Linked DNA regions of Planctomyces sp. SH-PL14. The protein of the gene in region 1 interacts with the protein of each later gene in a pairwise test. Links are inferred from orthologs where the notes say so. Each region holds a gene or a part of one and is shown in the gene's direction. Other genes may lie near its edges.

The links.
Region 2: the proteins of dprA (region 1) and recA interact in binary tests that used the Bacillus subtilis proteins (3 or more experiments, as listed by UniProt). The link is inferred for Planctomyces sp. SH-PL14 from one-to-one orthologs.

What each region holds. Positions count from the first base shown.
Region 1 is NZ_CP011270.1:589,405-599,665, forward strand. Bases 3,832-6,731 are described here. They hold dprA (DNA-processing protein DprA), read left to right. Parts: upstream 3,832-4,678; coding sequence 4,679-5,785; downstream 5,786-6,731. Other genes in these bases: VT03_RS02470 (dual OB domain-containing protein), read right to left, coding at 3,832-4,505; VT03_RS02480 (ABC transporter ATP-binding protein), read left to right, coding at 6,316-6,731. In the rest of the region: VT03_RS02450 (hypothetical protein), read left to right, coding at 1-140; VT03_RS02455 (cupin domain-containing protein), read left to right, coding at 244-594; VT03_RS02460 (hypothetical protein), read left to right, coding at 968-2,584; VT03_RS02465 (YicC/YloC family endoribonuclease), read left to right, coding at 2,823-3,689; more of VT03_RS02470, read right to left, coding at 3,765-3,831; more of VT03_RS02480, read left to right, coding at 6,732-7,329; VT03_RS34050 (ABC transporter permease), read left to right, coding at 7,326-8,231; VT03_RS34055 (ABC transporter ATP-binding protein), read left to right, coding at 8,228-9,196; VT03_RS02495 (ABC transporter permease), read left to right, coding at 9,211-9,978; VT03_RS02500 (APC family permease), read left to right, coding at 9,968-10,261. UniProt on the Bacillus subtilis protein: Protein that helps load RecA onto ssDNA during transformation. Binds cooperatively to circular ssDNA, is able to bridge different segments of DNA. Favors the loading of RecA onto SsbA- or SsbB-coated ssDNA and formation of RecA-DNA filaments.
Region 2 is NZ_CP011270.1:5,008,258-5,018,476, reverse strand. What follows is about bases 2,290-5,147. They hold recA (recombinase RecA), read left to right. Parts: upstream 2,290-3,101; coding sequence 3,102-4,193; downstream 4,194-5,147. Other genes in these bases: VT03_RS19100 (TolC family protein), read left to right, coding at 4,716-5,147; VT03_RS19110 (alkaline phosphatase family protein), read left to right, coding at 2,290-2,887. In the rest of the region: VT03_RS19125 (DUF1559 domain-containing protein), read right to left, coding at 1-126; VT03_RS19120 (DoxX family protein), read left to right, coding at 392-847; VT03_RS19115 (low affinity iron permease family protein), read right to left, coding at 1,265-1,720; more of VT03_RS19110, read left to right, coding at 1,952-2,289; more of VT03_RS19100, read left to right, coding at 5,148-6,581; VT03_RS19095 (sialidase family protein), read left to right, coding at 6,989-8,110; VT03_RS19090 (hypothetical protein), read right to left, coding at 8,235-9,815; VT03_RS19085 (hypothetical protein), read right to left, coding at 9,959-10,219. UniProt on the Bacillus subtilis protein: Multifunctional protein involved in homologous recombination, DNA repair and competence.

The sequences.
Region 1 (10,261 bases):
GCAAATACCGCCCGACGAATCCCGACGCAAAGTACCTGCAGGGACGCCGCCGGATGGGCCCCCAGGCGATGGGACATATCCTGATGGTCGGCCTGATCATCCTGGGGAACGTCGTCTACTTCGCCGGCAGCCGCGGGTGATCCGGCGGCTTCAGCGGGAGCCGGAGACGCGCGGCGACTAGAGAGATATCGTATCGCGATCAAAAGACCGCCTTCGGGCACGCGGAAGGAAAGACAGAGCGGTATGCCAGCCGGATACGAAATCGCCGACTTCTCCCAGATCCCCCCGGTTCACTGTCCCTGCGGCCAGGCCCGGCGGGCGTATGCCGACGTGCCGGACCTGCCGGCGACCGTCCACATGACGGAGATCTCGGAGACGGCCCGGGTCCACTATCACAAGCGGCTGACGGAAACCTACGTCTTTCTCGAGTGCCAGCCGGATGCCCAGATGGAGCTGGATGGCGAGCGGATCCCGGTCAAGCCGGGGATGTCGGTCATGATTCGCCCCGGAACGCGGCACCGGGCGGTGGGCCACATGAAGGTGATGATCGTCGCGATCCCCAAGTTTGACCCGTCGGACGAGTGGTTCGACTGACGGTCCCGTTGCCCGCTGCCGTGCCTGGTATCGGCCCTCAAGGGCCGACCCTCCCTCGCTCCGCCGCTGCTGTGCGGCGAAGGAAATCGCTCTCCATCGGCAGGACCTGCGTCTGCCTGGCCGTCCCGCTCTCACAACGGCCCGACGAGCGGAATCTTCGGCACAACCGCTCCTCTCGTCGCGCCCCGAAAAACCGGCATTGCCGGAACAACCGTTACAGTTTCACAGAATGGGGGGCCGATAAGTACCGCAGGTCCGTCCATCTGCGCCGGGTTTTCCTGCCGGGCCGGATGTGACGGTAATCCGCTCCGGAGCGTACGGAGCGGACCGTCCGTTTAGCCGCCGCAATGCGGTCTCAGTTAAGGACGTAGGGATGCGGATCCACAACTGGTTCAGGACGATCGCCGGAGCCCTGGCACTCACCGCCTCAGCCGAAACCGGCTTCGGGCAGGAGTTCTACGGAGCCCCGGGACAGGGGATGGCCGCCCCCGGAATGGGACCGGCCAATCCTGCCGTGATGTACCCGCAAGGGGTGCCGGACGGATTCAACCCCTGGCCGCAGATGAGCCCCTACGGCGTCGGCAACATGGACCAGGAGCAGCTCTTCAACCGGAAGGGCCTCTGGTTCTACGAAATGCTGACGAAGCAGCGCACGTTCTACGGCCGCGTCGACGCGATCTGGGGCTTCTCCGAAGCCGAAGCCCAAAAGACCGTGGGGAATACGCCCGCCTTCCGTCAGCCGCTGAACTACAACCTGGGGGGCTCGCCGACGTACTTTGCTCCGGCCAATGGCAACCAGCTGCCGATCCCTGGTCCGTTCGAGGTGGTTCCGGGGGCCGACCCCTACCCCTTCATGCGGCCGGCCGGGCAGGTGACCGCCGTCCAGATCATCGACAACGACATCTTTCCCATTCGAACCAACGATGTCCTCCCAACCAACGGCAATGCCGGCGTTCAGGTCAACTGGGGATTCGACGACGCTGACGGCGTCGGCCTGTTGATCAGCGGCTTCTACATGGGCGAGAACAGCGAGGTGTTCGAGTCGGGCAACGAATTCATCAACGGCCTCCCGGTGACGCCGGCCATGGTCGATGCGACCCTCGGCCAAGTGCTGAACACCCGAAACGGCGCGATCGCCTACGACACCGGTCTCCCGGCGCCGCTGGGATCCGGCCTTGGTTTTCTTGGAGCGGCTCAGAAGTATGACATCCTGTTCCGGTTGGAGCACCGGACCGAGGTTGCCGGAGCCAATCTGTCGTACTACATGGCGCCGGTCTTCAAGACCTCGGCCGTTATGGTTCGCCCCTTCCTGGCCGGCCGCTACATGTACCTGAACGAGACGTTTGGATTCCGCGGCATCGACAGCGGATGGCACTATGACGTCGACCAGATCCCCTATAGCACGGGGACGACAACCACCACGACCCCCTCGACTTACCGTCCGGATCCGGGCACATGGGCTACCCGCGCCATTCAGCAGTATCCTCAGTTTGAGGCCCGGCTGAACTCGAACGTCCAGACCCATCTGGCCGGCCCGGAAATCGGTCTGCGTTACGACTTGGGTGAGGGGGATGGTTTCAAAGTCTGGGGAGCGACGACCGTGGGCCTCATGGCCAACCAGTCGAACCTCTCCCTCGACGGAAACAACATCGGCGAAGAGTTCGCTACATCGGGCTTCAACGGGATCAGCATGCTCTCGAACGATGCCCGATTCAGCTCCGAGGCATCACACGGTCGAGTTTCTCCGCTGTTTGAGCAGACCCTCGCCGTCGACTCCCGGGTGTTTGAGGCGGTTCCCTTTGTGAACGAGATCCCGGTTTTGAATCAGGCGATCCTCCACCTCGGCTACACCTTCACCGCGATCGGCCAGGTCAACCGGCCGGCGGATACCATCAACTGGGCGGGATTCCCGATCTTCCCCTCACTCAATAACAACACCCAGACCTTTGTGCTGCATCGCTTCAACTTCGGTCTCGAGTGGAAGTACTGAGAACTGGAAGCAGAAACGCCGAGCCTCGGGAGTGTTGCCGGTCGTCGGCTTCGTTCCCGAGGCTCGTTGCGTTTGGTCCCTCCCGCTTCAAACGCCATCTCACAGGACGTTTTTCGGGACACCAGCAGTGGGCGGCACTGCGGCGCAAGGCTGACGATCCCCTCCCGGATCCCTATAACACGTCGTCACAGGACAGGTGCATAGGGGCTCGGCCCGGGGAGAGACGATGTTATTGAGCATGACCGGCTTCGGAGACGGCCGGGCCGAGAATGAGCGGCTGGGGGTCCTGGCGGAAATTCGCTGCGTGAACAATCGCCACCTCAAGGTGACGATCCGGTCGCCGGAGAACTGCGGGGGGTTCGATACCGAGATCGAGCGGATCGTGCGGCAGGGGATCGTGCGGGGGACCGTCACGGTCACGATCCGGACCTCGTCCCGCGGCGCAAATCAGCTGGGGACGCTCAACACCGAGGTGCTGACGGAATACTGGAAGCAGCTCCACCAGTGGAGCAAGGAGATGCTGGCCCCGATCGCCGATGCGTCGCATCTCCTGGCTCTGCCGGGGGTGGTCGCCGGAAACGCGCTGCTGGAAGTCTCCGAAGAGGACTGGTCGACCTTCGAAACCGCGCTCAACGCCGCTTTGACGAAAGTGCAGAGCTTCCGCGCGACCGAGGGGAAGGCGATGCGGGACGAGATGGCCCGGCACTGCGACCTGATCGAAGAGTGCCTGGGGCACATCATCACCCGCGCCCCGCTGGTCGTTATCGCCTACCGGGACAAGATCAAGCAGCGGGTGAATGATCTCCTCAAGGACAGCGGGGTCACGGTAAGCGACGTCGACTTCCTGCGGGAGGTCAACATCTTCGCCGACCGCTGCGACATCACCGAGGAGATTGCCCGGCTGAAGTCCCACATCGACCAGTTCCGGCACTCGCTCGACGCCCATCCCTCGGCCGGTCGGAAGCTCGAGTTCCTCTGCCAGGAGATCTTCCGGGAGATCAACACGATCGGCTCAAAGGCGAACGATGTGACGATCGCGCACCACGCGGTCGACGCCAAGACGAGCGTCGAGAAGATCCGGGAGATCGTGCAGAACGTCGAGTGATGCAGCGGTCCTGACCGGGCGCGGAACAACGGAGTCACTGGGCGAGACGACCCGGTGACTCCGTCTTGATGGCGATCAGAGTGGGATGACGCCAACGACCACCTTGTGGTGGATCTTGCCAAACGGGCCGGCAAGGTTGACCGCGAACAGCGACTCCTTGGCAAAGACGGCAGACGTGACGGACTCTCCCTCGCCGATCGGTGGAGCATCCGGAGCCTTCTCGAGGACAGTCCGGTCGACGATCGGCAGGTCGTATTGCGTGCCGTGGTAGGTGAACCGGACGCGGCGATGGACCTGGATCGCCCCCGGCTCGCTGCCGGAGTCGGACCAGACGTGCAGCTCGGGATCGGTCGGGCGGATCAGGAGCAGCGTCTGGGGATGCTCCATCTTCTCCACGTCGGCGATGCTGATGAAATTGGGATTCCGCTTGCGGGCGTGCCAGAGCGTCGCGGGACTCTGCTCCAGCATGCCGAGATAGGCTGTCGACAGCCGGCCGGCGTGCCCCCAGCGGAATTCGGGGGCGACGACGCGGTCTTCCGGCTGGTGCTTGAGCCGATGCACGTACTCCAGCGGGACATCGATGATGTCGCACAGGTTGGGGAGCGCGCCGTCCTCCATCCGGACGTCTGCCTGCGTCAGCGAGCCCCGTTCACGGACGAGCCGCACCCAGGGACCGGCGCTCCGCAGGGCCGCCCCCTCCCACTGGATCTCCCGCCCCGCGACGCACTGGTATCCGGAACGCTGGGAGGAATTGGCCAGCAGGACGATCCGTTTCGTCACCGGAGCAAAGAGGCGGCTCGGAGGAGTGGAGCTCATGGGTGCGGGAAGCGTTTCACGCCTCCTGCTGTTCGTCAAGCGGGCCGTTGAGGGCGCGAACTGATTCGCCGAACGCTGACGGCGCTCTCGACGTGCGGAATCGCTTTGCCTGGAGGACCTTCGCCGGTAAGTTCAGGCCTGCCGGGTGACTCGGGCCGGCGAAGGGGCCAACTATGACGGACGACGAACTACTGGATCTGTTGCGGCTGCACCTCATTTCCGGGGTCGGACCGCGGATCAGCACGCTCCTCTTGGACCGATTCGGGTCGGCCGGCGAAGTCCTGCGGGCGTCGGGACCGGACCTCCTCAGCGTCGACGGCGTCGGCCCGAAGCTCTCCGTGGCGATCACCCGCGCGAGGCAGGATCCGGCCGCTGAGCGGGAGCTGGAGCGGTGCCGCGCCGAGGGAATCCGCCTCCTGATCCGCGGGACGCCGGACTATCCGCGGGAGCTGGCCGAGATTGCCGATCCGCCCGCGGTCCTGTATTGCCGCGGCACGTATGAGCCCCGCGACTCGCTGGCGATCGCGATCGTGGGGACGCGGAAGCATTCGACTTACGGAAAGCAGACGGCGGAGCGGCTGGGAGCCGCGCTGGCCCGGGCCGGATTGACGATCGTCAGCGGCCTGGCGCGAGGAATCGACGCCGCGGCGCATCGCGGAGCGCTCCAGGCGGGCGGCCGGACGATCGCCGTCGCCGCGACCGGGCTCAAGAACGTCTACCCGCCGGAGCATGCCGATCTGGCCGTCGAGATTGCACGGCAGGGATGTCTGCTCACGGAGGCACCGCTCGATCGGGGCCCCGCGGCCGGGTTCTTCCCGCAGCGGAACCGGATCATCTCCGGCGTGTCGCTCGGCGTGATCGTGGTCGAGGCGGACCGGAACAGCGGCTCTCTGTCGACCGCTGCCCATGGACGGGAGCAGGGGCGCGAGATTTTCGCGGTGCCGGGGCAGATCGACAACCTGCGTAGTCGCGGCTGCCACGACCTGATCCGCGACGGGGCGACGCTTCTCCGCGGCCCGGACGATGTGCTGGAGGCTCTCGGCCCGCTGATGGGACCGGTGCAGACCGCCTCGGACGAGGTGGTGCATTCACCGCGGGAGCTGACGCTCAATGAGCCCGAGCGGCTCGTGCTCAACGCCGTGACTCAGGCACCTTTGCTCGTCGACGAGGTCCTGAGAGCGGTCGAGATGGAGACGTCGAGAGTCCTGTCGACGCTGACGGTGCTCGAGATGAAGCGGCTGATCCGGCGGCATCCCGGCGGGTATGTGTCGCGACCGTAGTGACCGCCCTGTGGCGCTTGCTCGTACGGTGTACTTGCCAGCAAGGCTATGCCCACTCAGACCTATCGCGCGACGGCACCCGGGGCTAAGGGGCGAAGAACACAACACAGCCCCTCTTGCCGCCGGAGGCAGTTTTATAGAGCAGTGATAAACAACGGATGTCCCCTTTGTGGCACAAGCGTTGAGGACTCCTCTACAACACGCCGCTCGCTTTGCAATCCCCGCGGATTGGCGAGGGCGCATCCGGCACGTTGTCCGCGCTTGGACACTCTCTCCTTCAGACAGCTCTCGACGGCCAGGCCTCCGGCGGGCAAAGGGGCGTTGCCCCCTTGCATCCCCCACCAGGATCCCCCTGGACCCGGTGAGGCTGGCGACGTTGAGTTGCGCGTTAGGTACCGATCGGCCGGGGGCGATGTTCAAGCATTCCCAATAGTCGTCTCTTTCCAAAGCGGTTCGACGAAACCACAATCCAAATCTCGCGGAGTCATCCTCATCGAGCCCCTTCTAACGACCCGTCCCCGGAGCCGCGTGTGATCTCCCCGTCCGACCCGCAGGCTGGGCCCGTGGTGGAACTGCACGACGTCTCCCAGTTCTACGGCAAGTTTCAGGCCCTGCGGAACGTCTCCTTCCAGGTCCAGCCCGGAGCGATCGGCCTCGTCGGCCAGAACGGGGCCGGAAAGTCGACCCTGCTCAAGCTCCTGCTCGGACTCATCCGCCCCAGCAGCGGCCGCGGAACAGTCCTCGGCTACGACCTCGTCCGTGAGCGGAGCCGGCTGCGGGGACTGATGGGGTTCATGCCGGAGGCGGAGTCGCTCATTCCCGGCGTACGAGGGGTCGACCTCGTGGCGCTCGCCGGCGAACTCTGCGGCATGCCCCGGCGGCAGGCACTTCGCCGCGCACACGAAGTCCTCTCGTACCTCGATCTCGACGAAGCCCGCTACCGGCGGTGCGAAGACTATTCCGTCGGCATGAAGCAGCGGCTGAAGCTCGCCGCCGCGCTCGTCCACGATCCGCCCCTCCTGCTCCTCGACGAGCCGACCGCCGGACTCGATCCCAACGGCCGCGACGGCATGCTGCGGCTGCTGCACGCCATCGCCAGCCGGCATGGAAAATCGCTGATTCTCTCCACGCACCTCCTGGGAGACATCGACCGGATCTGCGAGCAGGTCATCATCGTCGACAAGGGGGCGATCCTGGGGGTCGGCAAGATCGGCGAGCTCCGCCGCCACTGGCGGAACCGATTCCTCATGCGATGGCGGGGCGACGGCGAGCGACTCCTGAGTGCGCTCCAGGCGGGGGGCGTCACCGTCCCTTCGCGGCCCCGCGCGGACGAGGCGTTCATCGAGATTCCCGAGGACTGGTCGCCCCGAACAGTTTTCGAACTCTCGTTGCAGCACGAGACGACGGTCTCCGACCTCATCCCGGACAACGAAGACCTGTCGCAGCTCTATCACCGCCTCGTCGGAACGGCGGCGACGGCACGGCCGACGGGGGCGGCGGCTGCGGCAAAGGATGGAACCAGTACGAACGGGAGGCCGCAATGACGTCCGGTCCAAGCGAAAGCGGCCCCGCCATGGCGCTCAGCCAGGCGGGCTACCGCACCTGGGACGGAGAGCGCCGTTCCGCGTGGTGGAGCTGCCTGTCGCTCGTCCGCGTCGGGCTCTCGCTCATGTTCCGGCGGTGGATCTTCTGGATCCTGATCGCCCTGGGGCTGATGAACTTCCTGTTCCACTTCACGTTCATCTACCTCAAGGCGACGCTGACGGTCCAGAACGGCGACTTCGGACGCTTCCTCGACAACTTCAAGGTGACGGGGACCGGCGACGCCTATGCGGACTTCATGTTCGCACAGGCGACGATCTGCGCGCTGCTCCTCGCCTTCGCGGGCTCCACGCTCATCGGCAGCGACTATCGCCAGGGAGGGATGATCTTCTACCTGTCGCGGGGAATCGGCCGCTGGCACTACATCTTCGGGAAGCTGCTGACGATCGCGGCGGTCGTCACCCTCGTCACCACGCTCCCGGCGCTCGTCCTCTACATCGAGTACGGGACGTTCAGCAACTCGCTCGACTACTTCTTCGAGAACCCGCGGATCGCGGGGGGCATCCTGGGGTATGGAGCGGTGCTGGCCATCGTGCAGAGCCTGATGGTCTTCGCCATCGCGGCCTGGGTGCCGCGGACCGTTCCGCTGGTGATGACCTGGTTGGGAGTCTTCGTACTGCTCAAGGGGCTGGCCGAGGCAATGCGGTCGATCGATGGCAACCGGATGTGGCTCCTGCTCGGATTCTGGGACGACATGCATCGTGTCGGCCGCTGGTGTTTCGGATCGCTCAAGGAGTCGCGGCCGCCGACGCTGGTGCAGTGCCTCGTGGTCCTTGGCTCGCTCTGCGTCGTCTCGCTGTTCCTGATCCTGCGGCGCGTCCGGGCCGTCGAGGTGGTGTCATGACGGCCCCCGCATCGGAGTCAAACTCCGCGCAATCCTCGCCGCTCGTCGAGTTTCGCTCAGCGACGAAGTGGTACGGCGACGTCATCGGGATCAACGATGTGACCCTGACGCTGGGCCCCGGGATCACCGGCCTGCTCGGTCCCAACGGCGCGGGGAAGACGACGCTCATCAAGCTCCTCACGGGCCAGCTCAAGCCAAGCCTGGGGGAAGTGCTGGTCCGCGGGAAGTCCGCCCGGACCGCCGCGGCCCGGCGGCACTTCGGCTATTGCCCCGAAGGAGACAACTTCTACGAAGAGATGTCAGGGCGGCAGTTCGTCCGGACGATGGCTCGCCTCCACGGCTTGCCGCCGCGCGCGGCGCGGGAGCGGACGGAGGAGACTCTCGCCGAGGTCGGCATGTCCGACCGGGCCAGCCGTGGTCTCAGCGGGTATTCCAAAGGGATGCGGCAGCGGATCAAGCTCGCCCAGGCCCTCGTGCACCGCCCGGAAGTCCTCGTCGTCGACGAACCGCTCAACGGGATCGACCCCGTCGGACGGAAGGAATTGATGGAGCTGTTCCGCCGTCTGGCGGACCGCGGGCAGGCGGTGCTGGTGTCGAGCCATATCCTGGAAGAGATGGACCAGATGGCGGACCGCGTCGTCTTCATGGGACGGGGCCGGGTCCTCGCGGTCGGCACGCTCCCGGAGCTGCGGGCCATGCTGGCGGAACAGCCGCTGCGGATTCGCGTCGCCTGCCGCCAGCAGCGGGAGCTCGCCGCGCGGCTTGTGTTGTGGGATCTCGTGCTCGGGATCGAACTGTCGGGAGACGAGGAGATCCACCTGCAGGTCTCACGGCCGCGGGAGTTCTACGAGCGGTTCGCGCGGCTGGTCGTCGAGCAGTCGTTCGACGTAGGCCGGCTGGAGACGACGGACGCCACGACGGAGGCGACGTTCAAGTATGTCATGGCGGCCGCCACGCGGTTCTGATTCCGGGAGTCCCTGTGAACGAGTCACGCTCGACGTTCTTTGCCTGCCTGGCGCTCTTCTGGCTGACGCTCCGTCGCCAGCTCCGCTCCCGGCAGACGCTGATCTGCCTGGCGCTGGCGGTCGTCGTGGGGCTGATCGTCTATGCCGCGACGTGGCGCCCCTCCGTGCGGCCCGCGCGACTCGCGAACAACGTCTTCATCCCGACCTTCGTCGCCTTCCTGATGCCGATCTTTGCGGTCTGCTACGGAGCCTCCGGGTTCGGCAGCGAGCGGGAGGACCGGACGCTCGTCTACCTTCTGATCTCCTCTCTCCCACGTCCGCTCGCCTATCTGGTGAAAGGGCTGGCTTGTCAGCTCCTCGTGGCGGCGTGGACGGTCGGAACCCTGTGGGCTTACTGCCGGATCGCCGGTGCGCCGGGAACGGAACTCCTTCCGGTCTTTCTCCGGGCGAGCCTTCTGGGGAGTCTGGCGTACGCCTCGCTGTTCCTGCTCGTCGGAGCGGTGTTCCGGCACGGCACGATCATTTCGCTCGTCTACTGGTTCTTCCTGGAGGTGCTCCTCGGCAACCTGCCGGGGATCGTGAAGCGGGTGTCGATCGCCTACTACGTCCGGTGCGTCATCTACGGATTCGGTGAGGATCTGAAGATCAAAGCGATCAACGAGGACATGTGGGTCGGCATCTCGGGCCCGGCGGCGACGACGGCGCTCGTCGCTCTGGTGGCCGGGCTGACCCTTGCCGGCGTCGGCGCGTTCAGCCGGCGGGAATACGCCGATGTCGGATGACCTCGTGCCGCCGGGTGCGCCGGGGGGAGAACTTGCGCCGCAAGGGATACCGGAATCGGCCGAAATTCTTCCTTCCGGGCCCTCCCATGTCCCCCTGAAGCGCGTCGTCGGGGTCGGCGGCGCAACGATGATGGGGCTGGGATCGATCGTCGGCACCGGGATCTTCGTGAGCCTGGGATTGGCGGCGGGGAGCGCGGGTCCGGCCGTGCTGCTGGCGATCGCCGTGGCTTCGCTGGTCGCGGTCTGCAATGGACTGAGCAGCGCGCAGCTGGCGGCGGCCCAT
Region 2 (10,219 bases), 4.4 Mb from region 1 along the record:
CCGGCGGGCCGCTTCGCGGGCCTGCTGCACGGCGGGCAGCAGGATGGCCACCAGAACGGCGATAATGGCAATGACGACCAGCAGTTCGATCAGGGTGAACCCGGGGCGCAGACGGGTACGCGACATGGAAGATTTCCAATCCAGACGAAACTGGGAAGAGCGAACGAAAAGAAGGGACCCGTCAGCGTACCCGCCGGTTGGTATCGCGGCAACACGTTCACCAGCGAAATCGTCTCGCAGCCGACCGTTGTAATTTGCGATCCCGAACGAGTGGCGACCCACCTGAATGCCGGATGACGGAACGGGGTGCTCAGCGAAGTCCGGTTGGTGAACTCCTACCCGAACAGTAGCCTATCCGGCTGATATGCAATCTTAAGTTAGGGAGCCAATTATGAGCGCAGGAAGTGTTCTTCGGAGTCTGGCGGTCGGGGGTGGCGGGGGGACGCTGGTGACCGACATCGGGCTCCTCATCGTCCGTGTCGGGTTCGGCAGCTATATGGCGGTGGCGCACGGTCTGGGGAAGTTCAAGAACCTTTCGGGGATGACCGGGTACCTGCAGGATCTGGGGCTGCCGATGCCGGGGGTGATGTCGGCGACGGCGGGGATTGTCGAGTTCTTTGGCGCGATCTTCCTGGCGATTGGAATCGTGACCCGGCCGGCTGCGACGGCGCTTGCCGGAACGATGTGTGTCGCCGCGTTTGTGGCCCACAAGAACGATCCGTTCTTTGCCGCGCCGGGGGCCCGATCGCGGGAGATGGCGATGCTTTACCTGTTTGTCTTCGTGCTGTTCATGCTGGCGGGGGGCGGCCGCTTCAGCCTGGACTACTTCCTGAGAAAGCGCGGCTGATTTCAACCGGGTCCAGGGGGACCCTGGTGGGGGAGGCGGAAGGGGTTCAGGCTGAAGGCGGAAGGTAGAGCGGCGCAACGCAGAATCACTTGTCCCTATCCGGGTCCAGGGGCACCCTGGTCAGGGAGTGCAGAGGGGAGAATCCCCTTTGCCCGCCGGAGGCCCGTCTCGTCTCGATCTTTCTGAAGGAGCGAGTGCCCAACCGCGGACGACGTGCCGGATGCCTCCGCACCAACCGGCGGGGATTGTGTTCGGCGGTGAGTCCTCATAGCTGATCCCACAAAGCGGTCGCCCGTCACTTACCACGGTTCCTCATGGAAGCGCCTCCGGCGGCAAGGGGTCGCCCCCTTGACCCCGGCTGCCGTCGCACGTTGGGTTTGAGCTATCAGCACTGCGCCGGCAAGAACGGTGTTCGAGCTACGACGGATGCTTGGCCGCTCGCTTCTCCTCCCGCAGCGTCCGGGCCTTCTCCGCCAAGTGCCGGTAGTGCTCGCGGATCTCCTCCAACTCCGCATCGTCCAGATCCTCCAGATCCATGAACCGGTTCTGAGCCGTCTTGGTCACCCGCAGGATCTCATCCATCTTCAGGTGCAACGCCACCGTCTCCCGGTTCTGACTGTTCTGAATCAGGAACACCATCAGGAACGTGACGATCGTCGTCCCGGTGTTGATCACCAGCTGCCACGTATCGCTGAATCCAAACAGCGGCCCCGACGCGATCCAAGCCACAATCGTCAGCACCGCCGCAAGAAACGCCGCCGGACGCCCGGCATACACCGCCGTCCGCTGCGCAACACGGCCGAACCACGACTTGTGATGACCATTCGCCCTGTGACAAGCGGATCCGGAGTGGTCTTCGACATGGTCTTTCATGAGAGCGCTCTCTTCCCGCTGCCAAAACGGGCCAGCAGTCGTCACAGCGAAATCCGCGCCAAACCACAGCCCCTCCCTGCCCCCCGGAATCGCAGCCTGGAAGCCAGTCGCCGCCCCGCTTGATTGTCTTCCCACCGGCTGTTCTGCTGCCCCATCGCACCGCCGCTCCAATGGCGACGGTCCCGCTCCCCTTGCCCAGACCCAGTGCCCCGTTCCCCTGGTGCCAACCCCATGCGTCGATCGCTCGCCCCGCTGCTGCTCGTCCTCGCCTGGCCGCTCCTCGCCCTGACACCGGAGGCCGAAGGAGCCGCCCCCCGCCGGAAGGTCCTGATCATCGGCACCGACGGCACCCGCCTCGACGCCGTCGAAAAGGCCAAGACCCCCAACCTCGACCGCCTGGTCGAGAACGGCACCCTCTTCCGCGGGACCCGGATCCTCGATGCCGGCCGCAAGACCAAGCCCGACACCGTGAGCGGCCCCGGCTGGTCGAACATCTACACCGGCGTCTGGCCGGACAAGCACGGCGTGATGGACAACAAGTTCCAGGGATCGCACTACGACGAGTTCCCCTGCTTCTTCGTTCGCCTCAAAGAGGCCCGTCCGGAAGCCAGGACCGCCAACTTCAGCAGCTGGGACCCGATCCACCAGCGGATCGTCGCCGGAGCGGATGTCTCCCGGGACTTTCTCCTCGACGACAAGGGGGACTGGGTCGAAGCGGACGTCGAATCGACTCAGGCGTGCGTCGAATACCTCCGCAAGGAAGACCCGACGGCGGTCGTTCTGTACCTGGGTCAGGTCGACGAAACCGGCCACAAGCACGGCTTCCACCCCAGCGTCCCCGAGTACATCGCGGCGATCGAACGGATGGACGGACACGTCGGCGAGGCGGTGGCGGCGATCCAGTCCCGCAAGACCTTCGCCGACGAGGACTGGCTCGTGATCGTCGGAACCGACCACGGCGGCCGGGGGCTGAACCATGGCGGCGGGCACGAGTTCGAGGAGATCACGCAGACGTTCCTGATCGTCAGCGGACCGGACGCTGCCCGTGGGGAATCGACCGACCCGACCGGCCAGGTCGACATCGTCGCCACCGCGCTGACACACCTCGGCGTGCCGCTCAAGCCGGAGTGGAAGCTCGACGGCAAACCGGTCGGGCTGAAGAAGTAGGCGGAAGACCAAAGACTTAAGGCGGAAGGTCGAGGACGGAGGAAAGCCCCCCGCCTCGCCGCTGAAGTTTCGCCAGTCGGCACATTCCCCGGCCCCGTGACGGCGACTTCGGAAAGTGAACCGGCCGGGCGATTCGGCTGTTGCTGGCCCGGAAGCACAACGATACTATTGTCCACCTATCAAAGCGAAGTGACCACCGACAAAGGATTTTACGATGGCTCCCAAGGCGAAACCGGCCAAAGCGGCGGCGTCCTCCTCTCAGTCCGCCCACGCCAAACTGCTCGAGAACACGCTGAGTCTGATCACCAAGGAGTTTGGTGACGGGTCGATCATGCGGCTGGCGGATCCCGGCGGGAAGCCGATCGACGGGATTTCGACGGGAGCCCTCTCGCTCGATCTGGCCCTCGGCGGAATGGGGTTTCCGCGCGGCCGGATCATCGAGCTTTTCGGTCCGGAATCGAGCGGTAAGACGACCCTCGCCCTGCACGCGGTCGCCAATGCCCAGAAGGCGGGGGGGATTGCCGCCTTCATCGACGCCGAACACGCCCTCGACCCGGCCTGGGCCAAGCGGCTGGGGGTGAACCTGGAAGAGCTCCTGGTGAGCCAGCCGAGCCACGGCGAAGAAGCCCTCCAGATCGCCGAAATGCTGATCAAGTCGAACGCCGTCGACGTCATCGTGGTCGACTCGGTGGCGGCCCTGGTGCCGAAGGCGGAACTCGACGGCGAGATCGGGGACAGCCACGTCGGCCGGCAGGCCCGCATGATGAGCCAGGCGATGCGGAAGCTGACCGGGATCATCGCCAAGGCCAGGACCTGCGTGATCTTCATCAACCAGATCCGCGAGAAGATCGGCGTCATGTTCGGCAGCCCGGAGACGACTCCCGGCGGCCGGGCCCTCAAGTTTGCGGCCTCCTGCCGCGTGGATGTCCGCCGGATTTCGACCCTGACTCAGGGGGAAGAGTCGGTGGGGATCCGGATGAAGGGGAAGGTCGTCAAGAACAAGGTCGCCCCGCCGTTCCGGGTGGCAGAGTTCGACATGCTGGGCAGCCGCGGGATCAGCCTGGAGGCGGACGTCCTCGACATGGCGGTCGTCGACAAGATCATTCAGAAGATGGGCTCCTGGTTCGCTTATGGGGAGACCAAGATCGGCCAGGGCCGGGACAAGGCGCGTGTGTTCCTGGAAGAGAACCCCAAGCTGCTGGCGGAGATCCGCGAGAAGGTCCTGAAGAATCGGCTCGCCAATCCGGGCGCTGTGGACGCCGCCGGCGAGAAGGAAGAAGAGGACGAGGACGACGGGGAAGAATAAGGAAAAAGGCAAAGCGGGTTACCTCACCGGGTCCAGGGGCACCCTGGTGGGGGATGCAAGGGGGTCACACCCCCTTGCCCGCCGGAGGCTTGTCTCGTCGGGAACTGTCTGAAGGAGCATGTGTCCAAGCGCGGACAACGTGCCGGATGCCCCCTCACCAACCCGCGGGGAGTACAAAGGGGACATCCGTTGTGTCCCACGGTTCCTCATGGAAGCGCCTCCGGCGGCAAGGGGTGACCCCCTTGACCCCGGCTGCCGTCGCACATTGGGTTTGACGTGACATCGCCGTGCCGGCAAGGACGCGGTCACAAGCCATCCCGTCCCCTCCAGCGGCAGATTCTGCAACACAAAACCGGGAATCCGCCCCATTCCCGACCTCCAATAGACTTTCCGCTCAAGATTCAGGAACGTCCGCGCGACGCCGGAGGCCCCGGTCGTCCTGCCGCGCGGAGTCCGTTCCGGGTCGCCGGCAGAGGGCCCGCTCCGGGCCCCCCAGAATCCGGCCCCCGCGTTCGGACCACGTTGTTCCACCCCGCCTCACGACCGATCGTCCGCAGCAACCACCGTTGCTGGCTGGCGTTCTGTTCCGCGGGCGTGCTGCTGGTCGGCTGCAAATCCGTCGACGTCAGCCCGGAAGTCACCAAGGTCCGGGAATGGCGGGACTCCCGCAAATTCGCCCACCTGGAACAGCCCGAAGCCCCCTCCGCTCCCGCCGCCCCCACGGCTCGAACCCGGTGGGACCTCGACGACGGCAAACCCCGCTTCAAGACACCGGGAGCCATCCAGCAGACCTCCCATACTGTCGGCGGTGAAGAAGAAATCGTCCCGGCTCTTGATGGCCACACGCTTCCGGTAGTTCGCGACACCGGCGGCACGCTGACGCTCGGCCTGATGGACGCCATCACGGCCGCGACCCAAAGCAACCCCCGCATGCGCGTCCTGGCGTTCGTCCCGGGCGAGAAGGGAAAGCGGGCCGACATCGAGTACGCCACGTTCGATCCCGTCCTGACCGCCGGACTGCAGTGGGTCGAAGGGAGCCAGCAGGTTGCCTCCGCGCTGCAGGTCGTTGGCGGCGGCCTGAGCCAGTACAACTCCACGACGATCGGCCCCGCGGTCGGCGCTCCGAACGTCGTCCAGGTCGAGAAGCGGTTTGAAACAGGGACGACCGCCCGCGTCGGCCTCGGAACGACGTTCAACCAGACGGCCCCCGGCGGGCAGTTCCTGATCTACAACCCGGCCTACACCAGTGCGATCAACCTGACGGTCGAGCAGCCGCTGCTCCGCGGCAAGGACCGGAACGTCAACCTGGCGGGGGTCCGGATCGCCAAGGTGAGCGAGCAGCAGGCGAACTGGGAGTTCCAGGTCGAGCTGAACCGGACGCTCTACGAAGTCCAGCGGGCCTACTGGTCGACATGGCTCGCCAGCAGCCAGATCCAGACGAACCAGGGGCTGGTCGATCAGGCGGAGACGACGCTGAACCGGGAACGGAAGCGGTTCGAGATCGGCGAAGTCGGCGTCGTCGAGGTGGCCCAGGCGACGGAGAACCTGGAGACGCTCAAGGCGGATCTCGAGAAGTCACGGCAGAAGTTGTACGCGGCCAAGAACCAGCTCTTCGGACTGCTGGGGATTCCGGCCAATGACCGGCGGACGCTGGAGCTGACGGAGCAGCCGGTGCTGGAGCAGCGACTTCCCGATCTGGACGAGGGGTTGGCGACGGCGAACTTTTCCCGTCCGGAGCTTCAGGCGCGGCAGCTTGATATCCAGACGGCGCAGCTGGAGGTGGGTCGGCAGCGGGACACGTTGCGTCCGGACCTGAAGGCGTATGCGGGGTATTCGATTACCGGTCTCGATGCGGACTTCCTGGAGTCGGCGAATCGCATTGTCGGGAATGACTTCGGTAACTGGACCGTGGGGGTGCGGTATCGGCATGTGTTCGGTTTCCGGGCAGAGAAGGCAGCGGTGGAGCAGGCGCAGCTGGCGGTAAGTCGGCAGGTGCATGCCCGGGAGGAGGCGGAGGCGATGGTCCGCCAGCAGGTGCGTGAGTCGCACGACAACATTCAGGCGACGTGGGAGGTGCTGGAGCGTCAGCGGGAGCGGGCGAAGGCGGCGCGGACGCAGATGGAGACGTTTACGAAGCTGCATGCGACGGGGCAGTTGGATCTCGATCGGTTGTTGCGGGCGAGGACGTTGTTGGCGAATGCACTTCGCGAGGAGCACATAGCGCTGGTGGATTACAATCTGTCGATCAGCAGTTGGAATTATGCGATTGGTGGTTTGACGGCGATGGAGGCGAGTCCGCCGCCGTTGATGGCGCCGGTGGAGTTGCCGCCGGTGCCGGCGGATCCGATCCCAATTCCACCGGTGACCGACACTGCAGAAGCCGCCTGACCTCACCGGGGTCCAGGGGGCACCCCTGGTGGGGAGTGCAGAGGGGCAACGCCCCTTTGCCCGCCGGAGGCCTGGCCTGTCTCGATCTCTCTGAAGGAGCGCGTGTCCAAACGCGGACACCGCGCCGGATGCCCCTTCACCAACCCGCACGGATTCGAGAGCGAGCGTCGAGTCCGCAACGCCGGTTCCACAAAGCGGACGTCCGCTACTTACCACGGTTCCTCACAGGAGTGCCTCCGGCGGCAAGGGGTGCCCCCTTGACCCCGGCTGCCGTCGCACATTGGGTTTGAGCGAGCACAGTCGTGCCGGCGAGGACGGTGTTTGACGGGCCGGCTGCTTGACACCCACGCTTCAGAGCGGGACAACGGGACTTCTCCCCGCCAACATCATCCCCGCTCGAGATGATCATGCTCCGATACCTCCTGCTCTCCCTCGCCCTCCTCTGCACCACGGCCCGAGCCGAAGAAAAGCCCGACCTCCCCGTCATCGACCTCTCGCAGGACACCCAGCGTCAGGTCGTCATCGCCGCCGGAACCGAGTCCACCTACCAGGGTCACCCCACCACCCTCCGGATGCCGGACGGCAAGACGATCTACTGCGTCTGGTGTATCAACCACGGCGGCGCCGCCGGCCCCATGGCTAAGAGCCAGGACGGCGGCCTCACCTGGTCCCGCCTCGACGACCAGCTTCCCAAGGGCTTCTCGACCCACCAGAACTGCCCCAGCATCTACCGCATCGTCGACCCCCAGGACAAAGCCCGCCTGTGGGTCTTCTCCGCCCACCTCGGCAAACGCGGCGGCCCCGGCATGCCCAGCATCATGAGCGAGGACGACGGCGCCACCTGGAAAGAGATGCCGCCGCTCGGCTTCCCCAACGTCATGACCTTCAGCAGCATCGTCCGCCTCAAGGACGGCCGCTACCTCGGCCTCTATCACAAGGGCCCCGGCGGCCAGGATAAGGTCCCCCTCGAAGTCCTCCAGACCATCACCGCCGACGGCGGCTTCACCTGGTCCGAACCCAAAGTCGTCGCCGCCGTCGAAGGCAAGAACCCCTGCGAGCCGTTCGTCTTCCGCTCGCCCGATGGCAGCGAGCTCTGCGCCCTCCTGCGGGAGAACACCCACAAGGGCCGCAGCCTCGTCATCTACAGCCGCGACGAAGGGGAAACCTGGTCCAAGCCGACCGACACCCCCTGGGGCCTCACGGGCGATCGGCACATCGGAGTCTTCACGAAGGACGGCCGCTTCGTCGTCGCCTTCCGCGACCAGGCCCTCAATAGCCCGACGCGGGGACACTTCGTCGCTTGGGTCGGCACCTACGACGACATCAAGCAGTCGAAGCCCGGCCAGTACCGCGTGAAGCTCCTCCACAGCCACGCGAAGAACGTGGGAGACTGCGGCTACCCGGGCCTCGAGCTCCTGCCGGACGGAACAATCGTGGCGACGACCTATATCAAGTACGCCCCCGGCCCGGAGAAGCACTCGGTCGTCAGCACCCGCTTCCAGCTCAGCGAGACCGATGCGCGGAAGTAGCCCCGGCTTCCTCGGGATGAGCTGACTGCGGGCCTTGCCGAACGTCGATGCGGCGATCCCTTTTCCGGCGGCGCCGCCCGATCGTCGACGGCTCCTCTGACCGTTCCCGGGGCATCGCCCCAGACTACCGCAAGCGGAGGATGGCTCGAATGTCATCCCCCCGCGGGGAGTCTGCCTCCGTCCGCCCATCATCGTCATTGCCATTGGGTCCGACGCTGTAGATCACGACGGCACTTGTCTCGCGCCGCAGACGGAGCGGCTCGCCGTCAAAGGGATCCGTAAGTTCGGTCGGATCCAAGGCCAGATCCGACCAGCGGGCCGGAACCGCCGCGCCGCCGGCCAGAGACATCTTGATTTTCATCGCCGCCAGCAAGACTCGGGATCGGGCTTCTCCACGGGTCTGCTGGACCTCGCACGACGCCATAGAGGGAAGTCTCCCATCCAGGATAATGTGGGCCGAGAGGCGCGAGAGCCGCTCGGACGATGATTCGAAGAACTCGGTCAGAAGGGCGCCCGGCGACTCCAGGCGCTGCCGCTCCTCCTCGAAACGCCCCTGGATCGCGATGAGACGCTTCTGCCGTTCCAGATGCTCCGGCCGGGAGAGAGCCTCCTTCACCTCCGCATACGTCGCGATCCCCTCTCGCAGCGACGTCTCGCAGTGAGACCGGAAGGTCAGCAGTTGCGTGTTGAGGAAGCGGTCCTCCAATTGAAAGAGCACGTCCCGAAAGTGCTCCTGCGGCGAAGACGCCTCGGAGGAGCCGGAGCGAGATCGGGGCCTCAGCAGGCCGAACTCGGAAAGCGTCTCCGGAGACGCCGCACCGCTGGCGATCGCGAGGATGGTGTCGACGAAGATGAATGCCTCCGAATCGACCACCTCGGCCAGCGGACGAACCCGCAGCAGCGGCTTTAACTCCTCCAATCGCCACTCCAGCTCCGCCGGCGGACCATCCGACTGGGCGATGCAGCGGACGAGCGCCTCGGCGGTCCGACTTCGGACCGCGTTAGCCAACGTGAGGTCGAAAGCCGTCCATCCTCCGTCCATGTGCCGAGCAATTCGATGGCACGTCAGCACGTCTCTCCAGGCGCCCTCGACATCCCCCTCTCCGAGCCGAAGCATCGCCCGCGCCGCCAGGAGGCGGCCGACCTCAAAGGTTGGCTGCACATGGGGAATTGAAAGGCCGGCCAGAGGGAAGCCGTCGTCGGCAGACGCGCACAAGGGGGTGAACGCCCGTGACCGCTCGGCGGCCCGCGCCACCTTGTCGAGGGCGTCCGCATTGGAGTCGATCCACGCTGCGATCTGGGGAAACTGGTCACGCGTCCAGGGAGCGCGGGCGGCCTGGTCCTGAGCGACGACATTGGACTGCTCGAAAAAGAGGCCCCACTTGAGCGTCCCTTCGCCCGGAATCCGGATCCCCAGCCACTTCTCATGGCAAGCGGCCCTCTCCGGCGTGAGTTCGCGGGTCCGGCCGAAGACGATCCACATCTGAGCCCAGAAGTTGTCCTCCGGCTCGATGCCGCGGGAGAGCTTGGAGTTCAGATACGTGACGTAGTCTGGCAGCCCGTCGGCCGTGAGCGGCCCGTCGATGATCGTCGTCTCCGGACCGATCGTCAGCCCGATACGCCGCGCCGCCGAACGACGCTCGCCCGCCGCGCCCGCCCCGACTGCGATCGCCACAACGACGAAGAACCACCAGCAGTTCGGCATCCGTCATCCCGGCCAGGAGCGTGTGACCCTGCTCAACGTACGAGGACTTTCCCCCATCCGTGGGAGGAATTCCGCCGACTCACACCGGATTCTGCGTCCATCGGGTCGGCCGAAACCCCTGCCGCTTCCCCGGCCCGGCAAGGTCACTTCCGCCACAGCACCATGCGGATGTCGTCGATGTTCGCCTGGGGCTGGTAGGGGTCGAAGTCCTCTTTCCCATTCGGGCCCAGACTCGAGATCGTCACCCCCCGCGGCGTCGTCTGCATCCGAAAGGGCTCGCCGGTGAACGGATCGATCCGCGCCGCCGGCTCCATCGCCACGCTCTCCCAGTCGGCTGGAAGCGGTCCCCCCGCCGCCAGCGACTCCTTGATCGCCATCGCGACCAGGAGCAGCCTGGACTGGGT